One region of the Phreatobacter cathodiphilus genome, then DNA from elsewhere that is predicted to be linked to it. Evidence: riboswitches for the same ligand, from Rfam matches in the RefSeq annotation. Region 1 holds a riboswitch; each other region holds the start of a gene.
What was found. Region 1 has a riboswitch for thiamine pyrophosphate ahead of C6569_RS15640 (FAD-dependent oxidoreductase). Riboswitches for the same ligand answer to the same signal wherever they lie in the genome.
Positions count from the first base shown of each region.

Region 1 (7,034 bases):
GCCGAGATCCTTGACCCTGAGCTGAATCGTGCCGACTCCCAGCGCCGCCAGGTCCATGAGGGTGCGGATGCTGTCGACGACGGGGTAGAAGCGGTCGGGATAGGCGCGCGTCATGGCTGATGCTCCTGAAGGGGATGTGCGGCCTCGCGGGCCCCGGGGGCGGGCGGAGAGTGACCGCCGACCCGGCGAAGTCAAGGCGCCCGGCCGCTAGCCTATCCTGCGCCGCTCTTCCTCCATCACCCGTTCGGCCCGCGCCATCATCTCTCCGGCCTTGAGGCCGGCGGGGATCAGCGGCAGGCAGGACACGGTGATGGTGCCGCGACGCTTGAAGGGCCGGCCGACGCCCCAGAATCGGCCGGAATTGACGACGACGGGCAGGACGGGAACGTCGAGCCGGCCGTAGAGCAGTTCGACGCCACGCTTGAAATCGATGGGGGCGTCGGGGTCCTTGCGGGTGCCCTCGGGGAAGAGCAGGACGGGGCGGCCCTCGGCGAGAGCCGTCTTGGCGCCTTCCACCATGCGCCGAAGCGCCTGGGTGCCGGACTCGCGGTCGATGGTGATCATCGGGGAGCGGCGCAGGTACCAGCCGAAGACCGGGACCTTCAGCAGTTCCTCCTTGGCGACGATGGCCACGTCCGGAAACAGGCGGATGAAGGCGATGGTCTCCCAGGTGGACTGGTGGTTGCAGACGATCAGGCAGGGGCCGGCGGGGCGGTTGTCGCTGCCGATCTCCACATGGTCGAGGCCGATCACCGTGCGCAGCAGCCCCATGACGCCGGCGACCCAGAGCCGCGAGACGCCGCGCAGCCGCCTGCCGTCGGCCCAAGCGAGGGCCGGGATGAGTGCGCCGAACAGGGCGGTCCAACCGCCGAGAAGCAGGTCGAATGTCCTGGAACGGAGTGCGGTCATGATCTCCGATCGCAGCATCTGTGGCCAAGGCTCCGCGAGCCGGCCTGCGGGCGAGCCATAGGCCGTGTCTTCGCCCCTGTCACCCGCGGCGATCATCGCCGCCGATCGTGTCGACCTCATGGCGCGCGGCGCGATGCCCCCGCGATGATCCGAGGCGGTCAGGTGAGGCCATGCCAGAACGGTCTGCCCACAACGGGGGTCGAGGGCGAGGCGAAATCGCGCGGCCCCATGAGACCGGCGCCATAGCCGGTACGCCCGGCTTCGACGGCCAGGCGGAAGGCGGTGGCCATGGCGACGGGATCGGCGGCCTTCGCCACCGCCGTATTCAAGAGCACCGCGTCGAAACCCAGCTCCATCGCCTCGGCCGCATGGGACGGCGCGCCGAGGCCGGCATCGACCACAAGTGCGACATCCGGCAGGCGCTCGCGCATCAGCTTCAGGGCATCGGCATGGATGATGCCGCGGGCGCTGCCGATGGGCGCGGCCCAGGGCATGACCACCCGGCAGCCGGCATCGACGAGGCGCATGGCGACGCCGAGATCCTCGGTCGTGTAGGGGAAGACCTCGAAACCGTCGCGCATCAGGACGGTTGCGGCCTCGACCAGGCCGACGACATCCGGCTGCAGGGTTTCGTCGTCGGCGATGACCTCCAGCTTGATCCAGGGCGTGTCGAAGAGGTCGCGGGCGAGCTCAGCCGTGGTGACGGCCTCCTTGACGGAGCGGCAGCCTGCGGTGTTCGGCAGGACGGCGGCGCCGGTCTCGCGCACCAGATCCCAGAAGGCCGCGCCGGTCCGCCCGCCCGCGCTCTCGCGCCGGAGCGAAACGGTGACGATGCCCGCGCCGGAAGCGGCGATTGCCTTCTGCATGACGGCGGGCGAGGGGTAGAGCGCCGTGCCGATCATCATCCGCGAGGCGAAGCTGCGGCCGTAGAAGGTGACGGGATCGCGGGAGGAGGCGTGGTCCATGTCAGCCTCCCTGCCGGGGGCTGATGATCTCGACCGCGTCGCCGGCCGCCAGCGCCGCGCTGGCCCAGCGGCGGCGCGGCACGACCTCGAAATTCACGGCGACGGCCACATGCCCGCCGTCGAGGTCGCGCTCGCGCAGGAGCTCGGCGACGGTGGTGGCGGCGCTCTCGGTCGTCTCTCCGTTGACGGTCAGGACCATTGCATCACCTCGTTGTCGTGGATGCCGCGCGTGACATGGGCGACGGCGATTTCGGCGAGCGCCGGGGCGACCAGGAAGCCGTGCCGATAGAGCCCGTTGACGGTGAGCCTGCCGTCCGACACGACGATCCGCGGCAGGTTGTCCGCATAGGCCGGTCGAAGGGCCGATCCATGCTCGACGATGCGCGCCTCGGCGAAGGCCGGGTGCAGCGCATAGGCTGCCGACAGAAGCTCCAGCGCCGACCGGACGGATACGCCCTCGCTCTCGGTTTCGACCGTGGTCGCGCCGAGAAGGAAACGATGGCCGGCGCGCGGGATGACGTAGAGCGGCCAGCGCGGATGGAGGACGCGCACCGGCCGCGACAGGCTGATCGCCCCGGTCTCGACCAGCAGGGTCTCGCCCTTGACGCCGCGCAGGGGCTCCCGGTCGCGCGCCGCAAGTCCCCGGCAGTCCACGGTCAGGCCGGAAGCGGGCAGACAATCGCCGTCGGCTGCGCGGACGGTCACCCCGCGTTCGGCCAGCCGCCGCAGCAGGGCCTCCATGACCACGCGCGGCTCGACATGCCCTTCCCGCGGATAGAACAGCGCCTGCGGGAAGCGTCCGGCCAGGGCCGGCTCCAGGCCGGCGATGCCGTCGGCATCGAGCCGGCGGTGGTCCGTCGTCATGCGGGCGAAGCGGTCGAAATCGGCGCGGTCGCGCGGATGGGCGACGACGAGCGTGCCGTCGAAGGCCGCCTCGGGCACCGCCTGCCGCCAGAGGTCCAGCGAGCGGCGGCCGAGGCGCACGACCAGCTCCTCCGTCCCTTCCGCCTCGCACCACGGCGCGAGCATGCCGCCGGCCCAGCGGCTCGCAGACCTCGCCTGCGTTTCCCCGCCGCGCTCGTGCAGGGTGACGGCGAAGCCCGCCTCGGCGAAGCACAGGGCCTGCCAGAGCCCGGTAATGCCCGCTCCAATGATGTCGACGCGCCGCGCGGCGTCTTGTCCGTGCATCCCCATTCCTCCGCCGGCATGACCCGGATCAGGTTCAAGGGTCGCCGCGGATCGCGCAGCCTCTCAGCCCCCTCGTCGGGGCTCCCCTCGGGCGGGGTGGACTGTGGGCATTCGGACATGGATGTCAAGGCGCGAAGGTTTCTTCACCCTCCGGTCCAAATCGGCTAAGACCCGGCCCACTCGCGCGCCCGAACGCGAAGACGCCAAACGCGATCCCTCGAGGACCCGACCCGCCGGAGCCGCCATGTCGCATACCCCTCTCGACGCCCAGGACATCGGCCGCGTCCTCAACGAGGCGCTGCCCTACATGCAGAAATACGACGACGAGATCGTCGTGGTGAAATATGGCGGCCACGCCATGGGCGACGAGGGCGGCGCCCGGTCCTTCGCCCGCGACATCGTCATGCTGGAGCAGTCGGGCATCAATCCGGTGGTGGTGCACGGCGGCGGGCCGCAGATCGGCCAGATGCTCGCCAAACTCGGCATCAAGAGCGAGTTCGTCGACGGCCTGCGCGTCACCGACAAGCAGACGGTGGAGATCGTCGAGATGATCCTCGCCGGCTCGATCAACAAGCAGATCGTCGGCTTCATCAACGCCGCCGGCGGCAAGGCCATCGGCCTGTGCGGCAAGGACGGCGACATGGTGAAGGCGGCCAAGGTCAGCCGCGTCACCCGCGATCCGGATTCCAACATCGAGCGGGTCGTCGACCTCGGCTATGTCGGCGAACCCGACAAGGTCGACACCAAGGTGCTGGACACGGTTCTGGGCAAGGACCTCGTCCCGGTCCTGGCGCCGGTGGCGACCTCGGTCGAGGGCGACACCTACAACGTCAACGCCGACACCTTCGCGGGCGCCATCGCCGGCGCGCTGAAGGCCAAGCGTCTCCTTCTGCTCACCGACGTGCCCGGGGTCCTCGACAAGAACAAGAACCTCATCAAGTCGCTGTCGGTGGAGGATTGCCGCCGCCTGATCGCCGACGGCACGGCGACGGGGGGCATGATCCCGAAGATCGAGACCTGCATCTACGCCATCGAGCGCGGCGTCGAAGGCGTCGTGATCCTCGACGGCAAGACCCCGCACGCCGTCCTCGTGGAGCTTCTCACCGATGGCGGTGCCGGCACGCTCATCCATGCGTGAGGCTCTGGCGGGCCTCGTCGCGGCGTTCTGCGTCGTGGTGTGGCTCGCCGCCCCCGCCTCGGCCGAGACGCGCCTGTGCAATCGCACGAGTGTGGTGACGGAGGCGGCGATCGGTGTCGTCGTCGGCGATACGGCGGCGACGCGCGGCTGGTTCCGACTCGATCCGGGCCAGTGCCGGGCCATCCTGCAATCGGCCGAGGCTCCGGGCCGCCTGTTCCTGCATACCCGCCCCCTCGGTGAGGCGCCCGGCGCGAGCCTCGGCCAGCCGGAGCACGTGCAGCTGTGCATCGGCGAGGGCGACTTCCTCGTACCCGCTGCCCAGTCCTGTCGTCAGGCGAACACGCGCCTCGCCTCCTTCGTCGAGGTCAAGCCGACGGTGGTGGAGGGCATCGGCGTCCTGTTCCTGTCGGAGGAGGCCGATTACGACCTGCCGCAGGCGCGCAAGGCCGGTATCCAGCGCCTGCTCACCCGCATGGGCTACGACCCCGGCCCCATCGATGGGCTGGAGGGGCCGAAGACCGACGCGGCGCTGCGCGCCTTCCTCACCGACCTGAACCTGCCCGCCGACGCCGCCGTGCTCCCCGACATCTTCGACCGCCTGCTGGCGGCGCTGAGGGCTGGCGAGGGCCCCGGCTTCGCCTGGTGCAACGAGACGGGCCACCGGATCATGGCGGCGCTCGGTATCGAGGAGGGCCGGCAGATCGCGACGCGCGGCTGGTTCCGCATCGAACCCGGCGCCTGCCTGAAGCCGCCGCTGGAGGGCCAGCCGGCGCGGGTGCTCTCCTTCGCCGAGGCGGTCGATGCGGAAGGGCGCCCCGTGACGCGGGCGGGCGGCCCGCTCGTCTTCGGCGGCGATGTCCAGGCCTGTATCCGGACCAGCGAGTTCGAGATAACAGGGGCGGGCGATTGCGCCGCCCACGGCGGCACCGCGGTGGGCTTCGCCGCCATCACCTTCGACGGGCGCCGCCGCGCGTCCCTGCGTTTCCGGGAGCCCCGATGACCGACACCGCCAATATCCGCAAAGCCTTCTCCGCGGTGGAGGCCTGGATCTTCGACCTCGACAACACGCTCTACCCGGCGCACCTGTCGCTGTGGGAGCAGATCGACGGGCGGATCAAATCCTATGTGGCGAAGCTCCTCGACATCTCGATCGACGAGGCCTTCGTCCTGCAGAAGGACTATTACCGGCGCTACGGCACCTCCATGCGCGGGCTGATGATCGAGCACGGCATGAGCCCGGACGATTTCCTCAGCTATGTGCACGACATCGACCATTCGCCGCTGCAGGCGAACCCCGAGCTCGGCGCGGCGATCGCCGCCCTGCCGGGCCGCAAGTTCGTCTTCACCTCGGGCACCCACTCGCATGTCGCGGCCGTGACGCGCCGGCTCGGGATCGAGAACCATTTCGACGGCGTCTTCGACATCGTCGATGCGGGGCTCCTCCCGAAGCCGCACCGGGAGACCTACGAGAAGTTCCTCGCCGACCACGGGGTCGACCCGGCCCGCGCCGCCATGTTCGAGGACCTCGCGCGCAATCTCGAGGCGCCCCATGCGCTCGGCATGAAGACCGTGCTGGTGGTGCCGGAGCGCACCCGCGAGGTGTTCCGCGAGGCCTGGGAGTTCGAGGGGCGCGAGGACGACCACGTCGACTTCGTCACCGACGACCTGACCGCCTTCCTGGTGATGCTGCGGCTGTGAGGCGGGCCGCCTAGAACCTGCCACCGGTATCGAAGCCGTCGCCACCGCCGGACGTTCCGCCGCCAGACGATCCGCCACCGCCGCTCCAGCCACCGCCTGACGATCCGCCACTCCAGCCGCCGCCGGACGAGCCTCCACCCCAGGAACCGCCTCCGCCCCACGAGCCGCCGCCGCCCCAGGAACCGCCGCCGCCACCGCCCCAGGAGCCCTCGTCGGAGCGGCTGCTGCGCCGGCCCTGTTCCATGCGCGACCAGTAGTCGGCCCCGGTGATGACGCCGGTGACGAGGCCGCGCAACAGGGCGCCGACCACGTCGTTGGAGAAGACCGAGCCGTCGGCGTCGTAGCGGCGCTGGCGGAAGCCGGTGGCGACCTGCGACACCTCGGACCGGCGGCGCGAAAGTTCCGCCAGCTCGCCGCGCAGGCGCCGCAGGTCGAGCTCCGCGCGTTCCTGGGCGTCGCGCAGGCCGCGGATGCGGCCGACGATCGCCTCGTCGTCGGGGGCCGGCGTCTTCAGGGCTTCGGCATAGAGCCTCTCGATGTCCTCGCGCCGCAGGGTCTCGGCGAGCAGGGCCACAGCCTGGCGGAACCTGTCGTCCTCGCCACGCGCGAAGGCGGCGGCGCGGGAGTCGAGATCCCGGTGCCGGTCCTCGGCCGCGGCGCGGGCGGCGTCGAGTTCGGCGAGCCGGCCGCGGTAGCCGGCGACCTCGGCGTCGGCGGCGTCGCCACCGGTGCCGAGGAAGGCGCCCTTCTCCAGCGCCTTCACCTTCTCCACCGCATCCACCGCCAGGGCGGCGCTGCGGTTGGCATGTTCGCGCAGGCGCTTGGGGATTTCGGTCAGGCGGGCATAGTTCGGGCGGGCGTCGGCATAGCGGACGAGGCGGGCCACCCAGCCGTCGAGGAGGCGCGCCACGTTGCCCGCTTCATAGGCCTGGGTCGCGTAGCCGCGGCTCCACAGATACATGAACAGCGCATCGTCCTCATAAGGTTTGCGCTTCTCCTCCAGCTCCTGCTCGGCGAGGGCCGCCTTCTTCTCCGATTCCTGGGCGACACGGACGGCGTCGTCCGCCGAGGTCCTGGCGGCGCCGTAGTCGGGCCGGGCGGCGAGGCCGATCTGCGCCTCGTTCGCCACCGCGTCG
Region 1 covers NZ_CP027668.1:3,256,974-3,264,007, reverse strand. The annotation lists gene C6569_RS15660 (thiamine phosphate synthase) at 1-114, opposite strand, end outside; gene C6569_RS15655 (lysophospholipid acyltransferase family protein) at 208-909, opposite strand; gene C6569_RS15650 (thiazole synthase) at 1,068-1,874, opposite strand; gene thiS (sulfur carrier protein ThiS) at 1,876-2,073, opposite strand; gene C6569_RS15640 (FAD-dependent oxidoreductase) at 2,064-3,062, opposite strand; TPP riboswitch at 3,051-3,160, opposite strand; gene argB (acetylglutamate kinase) at 3,307-4,200, shown strand; gene C6569_RS15630 (DUF1036 domain-containing protein) at 4,193-5,200, shown strand; gene C6569_RS15625 (pyrimidine 5'-nucleotidase) at 5,197-5,898, shown strand; gene C6569_RS21990 (hypothetical protein) at 5,909-7,034, opposite strand, start outside.

Region 2 (7,034 bases), 360 kb from region 1:
GTTCCGCATCGGCGGCACGACCCGTGGCGGCAGGACCGTGCCGGTGAAGCTCGCCTCCGGCGACGTGCTGGTCTTCGGCGGCATCGCGCGCCTCGCCTATCACGGCGTCGACCGCCTGCTCCCCGGAACCAGCACGCTCCTCAAGGACGGCGGCCGGATCAACCTGACGCTCAGGCGGGTGACGAAGCCTGTGTGAAGGCGAAACCCGCTTGTTCTCATCACCCCGGCGTCGCGGCTGCAGCGCTATTCCCCTCCCCGGCTTGCGGCGAGGAGGGGTCAGGAGTGGCGGCCCTGCTTCGCGGCGACCCGCCTGGGTGCACCCCCCACCCGGCCCTCCGCTACGCTCGGTCACCCTCCCCGTCGCAAGCGGGGGGGAGGGGTGACGCGGGCCTCGCGCCATTGTCGGATGGGAGGCGAGGGTCGACGCCCTCAGCTCGCCGGGGCCGCGGCCGGCTTCATCAGGCCGAGCACGGCGCCGGCCGGATCCTCGACCACGGCGATGCGGCCGACATTCGGAATGTCCAGCGGCTCCTGCAGCACCTGGCCGCCGCTGCTCGTCACCGCCGAGACCGCCCGGTCGAGATCGTCGACCTGCACATAGGAGAGCCAGCCCGGCTGGGATTCCGTGTCCTGCGGATCCATCGGCATGATGCCGGCGGTCGGCGTGCCGTCGGGCGCCTTGGCGATCCAGTATTCGCCGTCCGGCATCGGGAACGGGTCGAACGTCCACCCAAGGGTCTGGCCATAGAAGGCCTTCGCCTTGGCGATGTCGTTGGTCATCAGCTCGTTCCAGTTGAACCTGCCGCTCATGCGGGGCCTCCTCCTTGGATGCGCGCGGCGGGAGATGTCCCCGCCGTCGACGGCAAGGAAGCATGGTCCGATTGCAGCCGGGCGACAATGAGGCAGAGGCGCTCAGGTGATGAGGCGCGACAGGACGCGGGCCGTGTAGTCCACCATCGGCACGATGCGGGCATAGTTCAGCCGCGTCGGGCCGATGACGCCGAGCACGCCGACGATGCGGCGCTCGGCGTCGCGATAGGGCGCCACCACCATGGACGAGCCCGACAGCGAGAACAGCTTGTTCTCCGAGCCGATGAAGATGCGCACGCCCTCCGCCGTCTCGGCCCGGCCGAGCAGGTCGACGAGGTCGCGTTTGGATTCGAGGTCGTCGAAGAGCAGGCGGATGCGCTCGAGGTCCTCCATCGCCCTGAGATCGCCGAGAAGGTTCGCCTGGCCGCGGACGATCAGCTTGCGCTCGGCCGGCTCGCCGCCCGACCAGGAGGCGAGGCCCGCCTCGACCAGCTTCTGTGTCAGCCCGTCGAGCTCGCTGCGCGCCTGGTCGAGGCTCTTCTGCATCTCGGCCCGCGCTTCCGCCAGGGTGCGGCCGCGGATATGGGCGTTGAGGAAATTGGAGGCCTCCACCAGCGCCGAGGGCGGCAGCCCCGCCGGGATCGGCACGATGCGGTTCTCCACCTGCCCGTCCTCGGAGACGAGGACGACCAGGGCCCGCTCCGGCTCGATGCGGACGAACTCGATGTGTTTCAGCCGGACGTTGCTCTTGGAGGTGAGCACGACGCCGGCGCCGCGCGACAGGCCGGAGAGGAGCTGGGTTGCGTCGGCCAGAACCGATTCGAACGACTGACCGCGGGCGGAGGCGGCCACCTGCGCCTCGATGGCGTTGCGCTCGTCGGCCGCGAGGTCGCCGAACTGCATGAGCGCATCGACGAAGAAGCGCAGGCCCGTCTCGGTCGGCAGGCGGCCTGCCGAGGTATGGGGGGCGTAGATGAGGCCGGCCTCCTCGAGGTCCTGCATGACGTTGCGCACCGACGCCGGCGACAGGGTCATGGGCAGGATCTTCGACAGGTTGCGCGAGCCCACGGGCTCACCGGTCGCCAGATAGCTCTCGACGATCTGGCGGAAGATCTCGCGCGAGCGTTCGTCGAGCTTGGCCAGCGCCGAATTGGCGAGCGCCTGCAGCTTCTGGTCGGATCGCGGGATTTCGGCGGACAAGGGGCAACCTCCACCGCAAATCTGGTGGCAGCGGCGGCTTTGATCAAGCATCATTTCCGCCGATGCCGGGATCGTGCGGACGGCGCCGCCCGTCCTTGCCGCGCCGGCCGTTCGGCCCTATGACCCGCCGATCCCCTCTCGTGGAACGGAATCCGCCATGCGTCCCTCCAAACGCGCCCCCGATGCGCTGCGCCCCGTCTCGCTGGAGCGCGCCGTCGCCCGCTATGCGGAGGGCTCCTGCTTCGTGAAGTTCGGCAACACCCATGTGCTCTGCACGGCCTCGCTCGAGGAGAAGCCGCCGCCGTGGCTGCGCGGCCAGGGCCGCGGCTGGGTGACGGCGGAATATTCCATGCTGCCGCGGGCGACGCTGGAGCGCACCCGCCGCGAGTCGACCTCGGGCAAGCCATCCGGCCGCACCCAGGAAATCCAGCGCCTCATCGGCCGCTCGCTGCGCACCATCGTCGACCTGCCTGCCCTCGGCGAGCGGCAGATCACCATCGACTGCGACGTGATCCAGGCCGACGGCGGCACCCGCACGGCGGCCATCACCGGCGCCTGGGTGGCCCTCCACGACTGCATCGCCTGGATGACCGCCCGCTCCATGCTGAAGGTGAACCCGATCCGCGACCATGTCGCGGCGGTCTCCTGCGGCATCTACCAGGGCACGCCGGTGCTCGACCTCGACTATGCCGAGGATTCGGAAGCCGACACGGACGCCAATTTCGTCATGACCGGCGCGGGCGGCATCGTCGAGATCCAGGGCACGGCGGAGAAGACCCCCTTCAGCCAGGAGGAACTCCTCGGCCTCCTCGACCTCGCCCGCGGCGGCTGTGCCCGCCTCGTCGACCTGCAGAAGACGGCGGTGGCATGAGCGCCCGGCTCGGCCCCGGCACGCGGCTGGTCGTCGCCACCCACAATGCCGGCAAGCTCGCCGAATTCCGCGACCTGTTGGGGCCGCACGGCATCGACCTCGTCTCGGCCGGCGAACTCGGGCTGCCCGAGCCGGCCGAGACCGGCACGCTCTATGCCGAGAACGCCGCCATCAAGGCCCGCGCCGCGACGGATGCCACCGGCCTTCCCGCCATCGCCGACGATTCCGGCCTCGCCGTCGAGGCGCTCGACGGCGCGCCGGGCCTCTTCACCGCCGACTGGGCCGGCCAGCCCCGCGACTTCGCCGCCGCCATGGCCCGGGTCGACCGTGAGCTCACCCTGCGCGGCGTCACCACCGCCGGCGCCCGGGCCCATTTCGTCTCGGCCTTGGCCCTGACCTTCCCCGACGGCTCGCAGCAGATCTTCGAGGGCCGCGTCTTCGGCACCCTCGCCTGGCCGCCGCGGGGGACGAAAGGCTTCGGCTACGATCCCATGTTCCTGCCCGACGACCACGCCCTCACCTTCGGCGAGATGAGTGCGGAGGAAAAACACGGCCTGCCGCCGAAGGGCGAGGGTCTCTCCCACCGCGCCCGCGCCTTCATGGCGCTGCAGAAGGCGGTTTTCGGCAGTTGAGCCGGGCAGGGACGGGCGCGAGCGCATCACGGCCCCGCGTCCCTCCGCTTGACTTCGCCGGCCAACCATCCACATTGGACCCCGTCCAAGGGGGGCCCCGACGAGGGGGCTGAGAGGCCGCACCGTTCCGATCCGGAACTCCGCAGCGACCCTTGAACCTGATCCGGGTCATGCCGGCGGAGGGATGGGACGCACATGCTGACTTCAGTCTATTTGGCGCGCCTGATCGGCCCGGTCATGCTGACCGTGGGGATCGGGCTCCTCGTCCGGCCCGCCGCCTATCGCGCGGCCGCCGACGAACTCGCCAAGAGCTCCGCCCTGATCGTCCTCTCCGGCCTGCTCATGATGCCGGCCGGCCTCGCCATCCTGCTGTCGCACCGGGTCATCGGCGGCGACTGGCGCATGCTCATCACCCTGATCGGCCTCGCCCTCTTCGTCGTCGGCGCCTGGCGCATCGTCGCGCCCGACTGGGCGGCCGGCGTCGCCCGGCACCTCATCGTGCGCGAGGGGACGCTCAAGATCGCCGCCGCGATCTGGCTCATCCTCGGCGCCATCCTCACCATCGCCGGCTACTGGCCGCAGTCACCCACGCCATAACGAGCCCACGGGAGATCCCGCATGAACGCCCCGGTCAAGGACATCAAGGCCGCCGTCACCACCGGCCCGCTGCCCGCCTCCACCAAGATCTTCGCCGTGCCGGAGTCGGCGCCGGACCTGCGCGTGCCGCTGCGCGAGATCCAGCTCCAGGCGGGAGCGAACGAGCCGAACGTCGTCGTCTACGACACCTCCGGCCCCTATACCGATCCCTCCGTCGTCATCGACGTGGAGAAGGGCCTGCCCCGCACCCGCGCCGCCTGGGTCGCCGAGCGCGGCGGCGTCGAGGCCTATGACGGCCGCGAGGTCCGCCCCGAGGACAACGGCCATGCCGGCAAGCATCTCGCCCGCGCCTTCCCGCTCGCCAACCAGCCGCTCCGCGGTGTCGGCGACGCGCCGATCACGCAATATGAATTCGCCCGCGCCGGCATCATCACCAAGGAGATGATCTACGTCGCCGAGCGCGAGAACCTCGGCCGCAAGGCCATGCTGGAGGGCGCCGAGACGACCCTCGCCGACGGCGAGAGCTTCGGCGCCGAGATCCCGGCCTTCATCACCCCCGAGTTCGTGCGCTCCGAGATCGCCCGCGGCCGCGCCATCATCCCGGCCAACATCAACCACCCCGAGCTTGAGCCGATGATCATCGGCCGCAACTTCCTGGTGAAGATCAACGCCAACATCGGCAACTCCGCCGTCTCCTCCTCCATCGAGGAGGAGGTGGACAAGCTGGTCTGGTCGATCCGCTGGGGCGCCGACACGGTCATGGACCTGTCGACGGGGCGCAACATCCACAACACCCGCGAATGGATCATCCGCAACTCGCCGGTGCCGATCGGCACCGTGCCGATCTACCAGGCGCTGGAGAAGTGCGGCGGCGACCCCGTGAAGCTCACCTGGGAGCTGTTCCGCGACACGCTGATCGAGCAGGCCGAGCAGGGCGTCGACTATTTCACCATCCATGCCGGCGTGCGCCTCGCCTATGTGCCGCTCACCGCCAACAGGGTCACCGGCATCGTCAGCCGCGGCGGCTCCATCATGGCCAAGTGGTGCCTCGCCCATCACCGGGAGAGCTTCCTCTACGAGCATTTCGACGAGATCTGCGACATCATGCGGCGCTACGACGTCTCGTTCTCGCTCGGCGACGGCCTGCGCCCCGGCTCCATCGCCGACGCCAACGACGCCGCCCAGTTCGCCGAGCTGGAGACGCTGGGCGAGCTCACCCAGATCGCCTGGAAGAAGGGCTGCCAGGTGATGATCGAGGGGCCCGGCCACGTGCCGATCCACAAGATCAAGATCAATATGGACAAGCAGCTGAAGGAGTGCGGCGAGGCTCCCTTCTACACCCTCGGACCGCTGACCACCGACATCGCGCCGGGCTACGACCACATCACCTCCGGCATCGGCGCGGCGATGATCGGCTGGTTCGGCTGCGCCATGCTCTGCTACGTCACGCCGAAGGAGCACCTCGGCCTGCCCAACCGCGACGACGTGAAGGTCGGCGTCATCACCTACAAGATCGCCGCCCACGCCGCCGATCTCGGCAAGGGCCATCCGGCGGCACAGCTGCGCGACGACGCCCTCTCCCGCGCCCGCTTCGACTTCCGCTGGGAGGACCAGTTCAACCTCGGCCTCGACCCCGAGACCGCCCGCGCCTACCACGACGAGACCCTGCCGAAGGAAGCCCACAAGGTCGCCCACTTCTGCTCCATGTGCGGCCCGAAATTCTGCTCCATGAAGATCACCCAGGACGTGCGCGACTACGCGGCGACCCTGAACGATCCCGAGCGGCGGGCGGTGGCCGGCGCCGACGGGATCACGGCGGAAGAAGGCATGGCGCAGATGAGCGAGAAGTTCCGCGCCATGGGCGGCAAGGTCTACGTCGAGACCACGGAAGCCGTGAAGGCCAGCAACAAGGTGCTGTGAGGCCCGCGTCGGCCGCAGTCTCCGGCCGGCTGCTCAGGCGGACGCGCCGATTTCGAACGATCCCCTCCCGGCAACGGGGAGGGGAAGGTGGGGAGCTTGGCTCCCGATCCGGCGCGCAGCGCGCGCGCCGCTGCCGGTATCTCCGTAACATCACTTACGCTTGGGAAGCCTGTCCGACCTTTCGCGACTGCGGGTAACGCGCTACGGTTCCGACAACCGGAGGATGGTGGGCACCCTTCCGGGATACCCCCACGTCCCCTATTGCGGATCGCCACCGTGTTCATTTCCCATCGTGCCCCCCGCGCGCGGACTTTCGCCGTGCCCGCCGCCCTTGTCTTGCTCGCGGCTCTCGTCTGTCTCGCCCCGACCCCGGCCGCCGCCCAGCGCGACGCCTGCAACGACTATGCGAACCAGCAGATGTCCTTCGACCAGCGCGCCAGGCAGCAGCGCTGCACCGGCTGGACCGGCCATTCCAACTACCAGGCCCACTACGACTGGTGCCGCCGGCAGACGCCGCAGCGGGTCCAGCAGGCGGTGGCCGACTGGGGCTCGGCCTTCCAGCGCTGCCAGTTCCAGGCGAGCGGCAGCCCCGCCGCCGGCGCCGGCCGGCCGGCCTGGAACATCCAGTGGGTGCAGGTGGGCGGCGGATGGCGGTCCGGTGTCTACCGGGTCGCGACCGACCGCTGCACCCATGGCGCCGCCGGCTCCTACTGCGGACCGAACGAGGACTGGCGCGGCGAATACGGCAACGGCGCCGTGACGCAGTGGCGCCGCGGCGGCTGCCAGAACCCCGTCATCTCCATCCGCTGCACGGTCACCCGCGCGCCCTGAAGGCGGTGCTGCCGGACCTGCCGATCCAGTCTCACGATCCCCAACAGGAAAATGGTCATGTCCACGTTGATCCACGCCTCGCTTTTGCGGACTTTCGTCGCGGCCGCCGCCCTCGTGCTCGCAGCCCTCTTCTCCCTCTCTCCCGCCCCCGCCGCGGCGCAGCGCGACCGCTG
Region 2 covers NZ_CP027668.1:3,619,497-3,626,530, forward strand. The annotation lists gene C6569_RS22295 (alpha-ketoglutarate-dependent dioxygenase AlkB family protein) at 1-196, shown strand, start outside; gene C6569_RS17340 (VOC family protein) at 430-810, opposite strand; gene hrcA (heat-inducible transcriptional repressor HrcA) at 913-1,998, opposite strand; gene rph (ribonuclease PH) at 2,168-2,881, shown strand; gene C6569_RS17355 (non-canonical purine NTP pyrophosphatase) at 2,878-3,513, shown strand; TPP riboswitch at 3,592-3,715, shown strand; gene C6569_RS17360 (hypothetical protein) at 3,709-4,110, shown strand; gene thiC (phosphomethylpyrimidine synthase ThiC) at 4,132-6,030, shown strand; gene C6569_RS17370 (hypothetical protein) at 6,349-6,861, shown strand; gene C6569_RS17375 (hypothetical protein) at 6,919-7,034, shown strand, end outside.
Region 2: it holds a riboswitch for thiamine pyrophosphate, as region 1 does, so the genes downstream of both, C6569_RS17360 (hypothetical protein) here and C6569_RS15640 (FAD-dependent oxidoreductase) in region 1, are expected to answer to the same signal.

Region 3 (7,034 bases), 1.1 Mb from region 1:
CACCTGCGACAGGCAGGGCAGGTTGCCGATGCCTTCGAGGTCGGCATGGGTGAACACCGCCTTGACGCCCTTCATGGAGCGAGCGGCGCTGGTGTCGGTGATGACGAAGTCGGCGAAGGCGAAGGGCGAGCGCAGCACGTAGCCGACCAGCGCTCCCTCGGGTACGAGGTCGGAGACGAAGCGCCCCTCGCCCTTGATCAGCGGGGCGTCCTCGACCCTGCTCAAAGCCTGGCCCATTCCGAATTTCGTCGGCGTCATGTCGCGTGCTCCGGGGAACTCGGGCGGCAGAATGGAACGCTTCGAGGCTGCGAGGCAAGCCTCGCCATCAGCAGGGGCGCAATGCGGGTGGCTGGCCATCGCCCCGTGAACCCGCCTAAATGGCGCCGACCCGCAGCCGTTCCAGGAAGGACTTCATGGCGCCGGAAGAGCCCAAGCCATCGACGCCCCCCGCCGTCTATCTCGGCCTGGCCTTTTGCCTGGTCTCGGTGGTCTGGTGGTTCGCCTATTACGCGCAGTATGGCGGAGCCTTCTCGCTGCTCGGGCTCAAGGTTGCCTGCATCGGCTTCGCCACGCCGGAATGCGCCTTCTTCCAGGCGAACATCCGCAGCGCCATCCCGCGTTACGTGCCGGTCCTCTGGTATGCCGGCATGGTGACGCTCGCCTTCGGCGTCTGGCAGCTCTGGCGCCAGCGGCAGCCGTGAACGGCCTCAGAAGGCCTTGAACGTGATGATCGTGTGCGTGTCCTGGATGCCCGGGATGAGCTGCACCTGCTCGTTGACGAAATGGCCGATGTCGGTGCCGGGCTCGACGTAGAACTTCACCAGCAGGTCGAAATTGCCGGCCGTCGAATAGATCTCCGAGGCGATCTCGCGGTCGGCGAGGGCGGCGGCCACCTGGTAGGCCTTGCCGAGCTGGCATTTGATCTGGACGAAGAAGGCGATCATGGGGACCCTCGCGGCATGCAGGCCTTTCCCATGCCATCAAAGGGCGCGCGCGTCATCCCCCCGCAGGCCGTGCCGGGCGAGCTTGCGCCGGGCGCTGCCATGGCCTAACTCTCCCCCATAGTCTCGTCGGGGTGCCCTTCACCGGGCTGAGAGGTCGCAAGGCCAACCCGTCGTACCTGAACCGGGTCATGCCGGCGGAGGAAACCGAGATGGACGCATTGCCCCCGCGCGGGGAATCCGAGCTCCCGACCGACATTCTCGGCGCCGCCCGCGACGGCCTTGCGGCGGTCCGCGTGCGGCGGCCGCGCATCCACTGCATCACCAACACGGTGGCCCAGGCCTTCACCGCCAACGCTCTGCTGGCCCTCGGCGCGGTGCCGTCCATGACTACCGCGCCGGACGAGATCGCCGCTTTCGCCGGCGGTGCCGACGGTCTCCTCGTCAACCTCGGCACGCTGGAGCCGGAGCGCCGCGCCGTCATCCGCACCGCCATCGAGGCGGCGAGCGCGGCGGGGAGGCCCTTTCTCCTCGACCCCGTCTTCATCGACCGCTCGGCGGGACGCGCCGCCTTCGCCCGCGACCTCGCGGCGCTCGGGCCGGCGGCGATCCGCGGCAACGGCGCCGAGATCGCCGTGCTCGACACCGACGCCGATGCCCTGGCGCTGCGCCTCGGCACGGTCGTTGCCGCCACCGGCGAGACGGACCTGGTGACCGACGGCCGGCGCCTCGCCGCCGTCGCCAACGGCCATCCGCTGATGGCGCGGGTCACCGCCATGGGCTGCGCCGGGGCGGCGATCACCACCGCCTTCATCGCGGTCGGCGAGGACGCCTTCACCGCGACCGCCGCCGCCATGGTCGTGCTCGGCATCGCCGGGGAGCGCGCCGCCGAGACGGCGCGGGGCCCGGGAAGTTTCGCATCGGCCTATCTCGACGCGCTCTATGCGCTGGAGGCGGATGACATCGCCGCTCGGGCGCGCGTCACGTCACCGTCCCAGGGAGAGGCTTCATGACCGCCATCGCCGTCACCATCGCGGGCTCGGATTCCGGGGGGGGCGCCGGCATCCAGGCCGATCTCAAGACCTTCTCTGCCCTCGGTGTCTATGGCGCGAGCGTCGTCACGGCTCTGACCGCGCAGAACACGCGCGGCGTCCAGGCGATCCACGACGTGCCGCCGGACTTCGTCGCTGCGCAGATGGATTCGGTCTTTTCCGACCTGAAGGTCGGCGCCGCCAAGATCGGCATGCTGTCACAGGTCACCGTCATCGAGGCGGTGGCGGCGGGGCTCGACCGCCACCGTGTGGAGCAGGTGGTGCTCGATCCCGTGATGGTCGCCACCTCGGGCGACCGCCTCCTCAACCCCGATGCGGTCTCGGCGCTGCGGCGGCTGCTCTTTCCCCGCGCGGTCCTCGTCACGCCGAACCTCCTGGAGGCCGCGGCCCTCCTCGACCAGCCGGTGGCGCGCAGCGAGGAGGACATGCTCGCCCAGGGGCAGGCGCTGATCCGCCAGGGCGCCCGCGCCGTGCTGATGAAGGGCGGACATGCGGTGGGGGAGACGAGCGTCGACCTTCTGGTCACGTCGGCGGGGGCGGTGCGGCTGGAGGCCCCGCGCGTCGTCACCCGCAACACCCACGGCACCGGCTGCACGCTCTCCTCGGCGGTCGCCGCAGGCCTCGCCAAGGGCTTCGCGCTGGGGCAGGCCGTGAGCGAGGCGAAGGACTACGTGACGGCCGCCATCGCCGCGGCCGACCGGCTTGCGATCGGCGAGGGCCATGGGCCGACCCATCATTTTCACGCCTGGTGGTGACATGACCTTCAATCGCCGATCCGCCCTCGCCGCCGGCGCCGCCGGTCTCGCGGCCGCCCCCGGTATCGCGCGGGCCCAGGCGCTGCGCTGGCGCCTCGTCACCTCCTGGCCGCGCAACCTCCCCGGTCCCGCCTTCTCGGCCCAGCGCATCGCCGACCGGATCAAGCTCCTGTCGGGCGGGCGGATCGAGGTGCAGGTCTTCGCCGCCGGCGAGGTGGTGCCGGCCTTTTCCGTGCACGAGGCGGTGGGCAACGCCACGGTCGAGCTCGGGCACACCGCCTCCTTCTTCGCCATCGGGCGGGAACCGGGCCTCGCCTTCTTCACCGCCATTCCCTTCGGCCTGACGCCGAACGAGCACAATGCCTGGGTGCTGAAGGGCGGCGGACAGGCGCTGTGGGACGAGGCGGCGGCGCGTTTCGGCGTCAAACCCTTCCTCGGTGGCAATACCGGCGTGTCGATGGGCGGCTGGTTCCGCCGGGAGTTGCAGTCCGCGGAGGACGTGAAGGGGCTCACCATCCGCATGGTGGGGCTGGGCGCCGAGCTGTTCCAGCGCCTCGGCGCCACCGCCATCGCCGTGCCGCCCGGCGATATCTATCCGGCGCTGGAGCGCGGTGCCGTGGACGGGGCCGAGTTCACCTCGCCCGGATCCGACATCCAGCTCGGACTGTGGCGCGTGGCGCCCTTCTACTACGCGCCCGGCTTCAACAAGCCCAACGGGTCGAGCGAGCTCGTCGTCAACAAGGCGCTGTGGGACGGGCTGCCTGACGACCTCAAGGCGGTCGTGCAGGCGGCGAGCGAGGCGGAGCAGGCGGTGGCGCTCGCCGAAATCGAGATCCTCAACATGGAGGCGCTGGCGACCATGGTCTCGACCCACGGCGTCCGGCTGCGCGGCTTCCCGACGCCGATGGTGCAGCTCGCCCGCCGCCACGCCGCCGACCTCCTCGGCGAACTCGGCACGCGCAGCCCGATGGCCGGCAAGATCGCCGCCCATTACACCGCCTTCCAGGGGCGCATCGGACCGTGGACGCGGGTTTCCACCCACGCCGCGCTCGGCGCACGCGAGGTCTGAGGGCGGGAAGGGCCCCTTCGGCGTTCCGCGACCTTGCGCCACGGGGGTGAGGGCCATAGAACGGCGGAACGAACGTTTCGTTCGACACGACGCACGGGACAGCTTGCCGCCCATGGCCGACCGGGACCCCAAGAAGATCGAGATGGATGCCGGAGCCCACGTGCTGTCCGGCAATCTCGGCAAGACGGTGCAGCGGCTGCGCAAGGCCTACAACCTGTCGCTGTCCGAGCTGTCGGAACAGTCGGGCGTCGCCAAGTCCATCATCAGCCAGATCGAGCGCAACGAAACCAATCCGACGCTCGCCACCATCTGGCGATTGAGCCAGGCGCTGGACGTGTCGATCGAGCGGGTGCTGGCGACCGCCACCGAAGAACCCTTCCTCGAGAAGCTGTCGCGGGCCGACACACCGCTGCTGGTCTCCGACGACGGCAAGTGCCGCCTGTCGATCATCGGCTGGATCAAGACCGTCGAGTGGCTGCAGTGGTACGACTTCCAGTGCGACCCCGGCGGGATGCTGGAGAGCGAAGGCCACCAGCGCGGGTCCATCGAGAGCCTGTCGGTGCTGGAAGGCGAGTTGCAGGTGGAGGTCGGCGACCGGCTCGAGACGGTGGGGGCCGGCGAGAGCGCGCGCTATCGCTGCGACGGCCGCCACGTCATCCGCAACGTCGGCACAGGGCCCGCCCATGCGGTCATGGTCTGCATCCTCAAGGCCGCCGTGATGGAGTGACGGGCGGACCGCCTTGCCGCTCCGTCTCATCCGCGCGTTCGAAGTCCCTGACGCGGAATCGCTTTCGCTGCTCGTCCTGAGGTGGAGAGTCCGCCTCTTCACAGATTGATTCAGTCGCCGCGCCGGCGCCGCTCGCCCGCGAGGATCACGACGGCGATGCCGACGATCATGCCGGCCGAGGCCAGAACCATGCGCGCCGTCAGCGTCTCGCCGATGAAGATCACCGCGCCCGCCGCGGCGATGGCGGGGACGGTGAGCTGGATCGAGGCGGCGGTGACGCGCGGCAGCGCGGGCATGACGGCGTACCAGACGGCATAGCCGAGACCCGAGGCGAGCGCGCCGGAGGCGATGGCATAAGCGAGCCCGGCCGGCTCCGGCGGATGGACGCGCCAGCCCCAGGCCAGGAGCAGCAGGGCCACGGGCAGGCAGCGCAGGAAATTGCCGGCGGTGTCGGCGAGCGGCTGTGTCGAGCCGCGGCCGAGGACGGAATAGACCGCCCAGGAGAGGCCGGCGGCGACCATCAGCAGCACGCCGGCGGGCGAGGGGGCGGCGACACCGGGCGCGACCAGCCAGACGAGGCCGGAGAAGGCTGCGGCAAGGCCCGCCCATTCGAGGATGCCCGGCCGGTCGCCAGCGGCGATGGCATGGCCCATCATGCCGAACTGCACCGCGCCGAAGAGCACGATGGCGCCCACAGCGGCGCCGAGCCAGAGATAGGCGATGGAGAAGGCGAGGGCATAGCCAAAGAGGGCGGCGGCCTGGCGCCAGCTCCCGGCGACGGCGGGACGGCCGTTGCGGCGGCCGGCGAGATGGGCCAGCAGCACCAGGACGAGGGCGCCGGAGGCGAGGCGCCAGCCGGTATAGCCGAGATCGTCGATGGCGCCACCGGCCAGCGCCAGCCGCGCCAGGACGGAGTTGGCTGCGAAAGCGACGAGCGCCGTCGTCGTCAGGGCGATGAGCCTGAGCATCGGGGGTTGCGGGTCGGCGGGGGCCGGGCGATGAGGTCGCCCGGCCGCGATCCGCTCACTGCCAGGCGATCACCTTCTGCTTCTGCTCGCCGAGGCCCTCGATGCCGAGGGTCATGACGTCGCCCGCCTTGAGAAAGCGCGGCGGCTTCATGCCGAGGCCGACGCCGGGCGGGGTGCCCGTGGTGATGACGTCGCCGGGCTCCAGCACCATGAATTCGGAGATGTAGGAGACGATGGTCTTCACGTCGAAGATCATGGTCTTGGTCGAGCCGGTCTGCATGCGCTCGCCGTTGAGATCCAGCCACATGCCGAGCTTCTGCACGTCCTTGATCTCGTCGGTGGTGACGAGCCAGGGGCCGAGCGGGCCGAAGGTCTCGCAGCCCTTGCCCTTCATCCACTGGCCGCCGCGCTCGATCTGGTACTCGCGCTCGGACACGTCGTTGCAGACGCAGAAGCCGGCGACGACCGACATGGCGTCCTTCTTGGAGACGTAGCGAGCGCGCTCGCCGATGACGATGGCGAGCTCGATCTCCCAGTCGGTCTTCACCGACTTCTTCGGCAGCATGACGTCATCGTTCGGACCGACGATGCAGGAGCGCGCCTTGTTGAAGAGGATCGGCTCGGTGGGGATGGCGGCGCCGGTCTCGGCGGCGTGGTCGGCATAGTTGAGGCCGACGGCGATGAAGTTGCCGACGTCGCCGACGCAGGCGCCGAGGCGCGGCTTTCCCTTGACCAGAGGCAGCTTCTCCCAATTGGCCTTGGCGATCTTGGCGAGGCCCTTCTTGCCGAGGGCGGCGCCGGCGATGTCGGGCACCACGCCCGAGAGATCGCGGATCTTGCCTTCGGGATCGATCAGGCCAGGCTTTTCCTTGCCCTTGGCGCCATAGCGAACGAGTTTCACGACTTCCCCTCCCATTGTTGTTGAAGGTCGTCGTGGAATGATGCCGGGGTCTTCAATCGTTTCGCAAGGGCAGGGCGCGCATGGCCGGGCGGCGCGGGGGAGGGGCGGAGGGCGCTCGTTAGCCGACCCGGCCGGGCTGGCTCCGCAGGACGGACAGCATCTGGTCCCGGCCAATGAGCGCGGCCAGCGCCGCTTCGGCGGCGTCGACGTCCGGCATGGTCTCGGCGCCGTCCGATGCGGCATCCCATCGCGCGACGAGGTCGTCGAGATCGGGGCCACCGTCGCAGGGGGTTCCGAACATGCGGTCATAGATGGCGGCGTGTGCATCGCCCGAACGTTGCAGGAGCCTCGGCCAGCCGATCGGAAGGTCGTCCGATACCTGCGGGCCCGGCAGCAGCGCGAGCAGGCAGGACAGGCGATAGCGCATCGCATCGCCGCCGATGCCGGCGAGGGCATCGGCCCGCCAGGCGTCGTAGAGATCGATCACGCTCATTCCGGCGCCGAGCACGGCCATGCGCAGATGGGGGGCGGTTCCGGTGGCGGTAGAATGCGCGTCCCACCGGCGGTCGTTCAGGAAAGGGAGCAGATGCGGGATGGCGGGGTCGCCGAAGGCGGCAAGGC
Region 3 covers NZ_CP027668.1:2,173,352-2,180,385, reverse strand. The annotation lists gene C6569_RS10705 (xanthine dehydrogenase family protein molybdopterin-binding subunit) at 1-258, opposite strand, end outside; gene C6569_RS10700 (hypothetical protein) at 414-701, shown strand; gene C6569_RS10695 (Lrp/AsnC ligand binding domain-containing protein) at 708-944, opposite strand; TPP riboswitch at 1,062-1,165, shown strand; gene thiM (hydroxyethylthiazole kinase) at 1,154-1,954, shown strand; gene thiD (bifunctional hydroxymethylpyrimidine kinase/phosphomethylpyrimidine kinase) at 1,951-2,748, shown strand; gene C6569_RS10680 (TRAP transporter substrate-binding protein) at 2,750-3,817, shown strand; gene C6569_RS10675 (helix-turn-helix domain-containing protein) at 3,930-4,544, shown strand; gene C6569_RS10670 (DMT family transporter) at 4,655-5,512, opposite strand; partial or broken gene C6569_RS10665 (fumarylacetoacetate hydrolase family protein) at 5,540-6,413, opposite strand; gene C6569_RS10660 (hypothetical protein) at 6,532-7,034, opposite strand, start outside.
Region 3: it holds a riboswitch for thiamine pyrophosphate, as region 1 does, so the genes downstream of both, thiM (hydroxyethylthiazole kinase) here and C6569_RS15640 (FAD-dependent oxidoreductase) in region 1, are expected to answer to the same signal.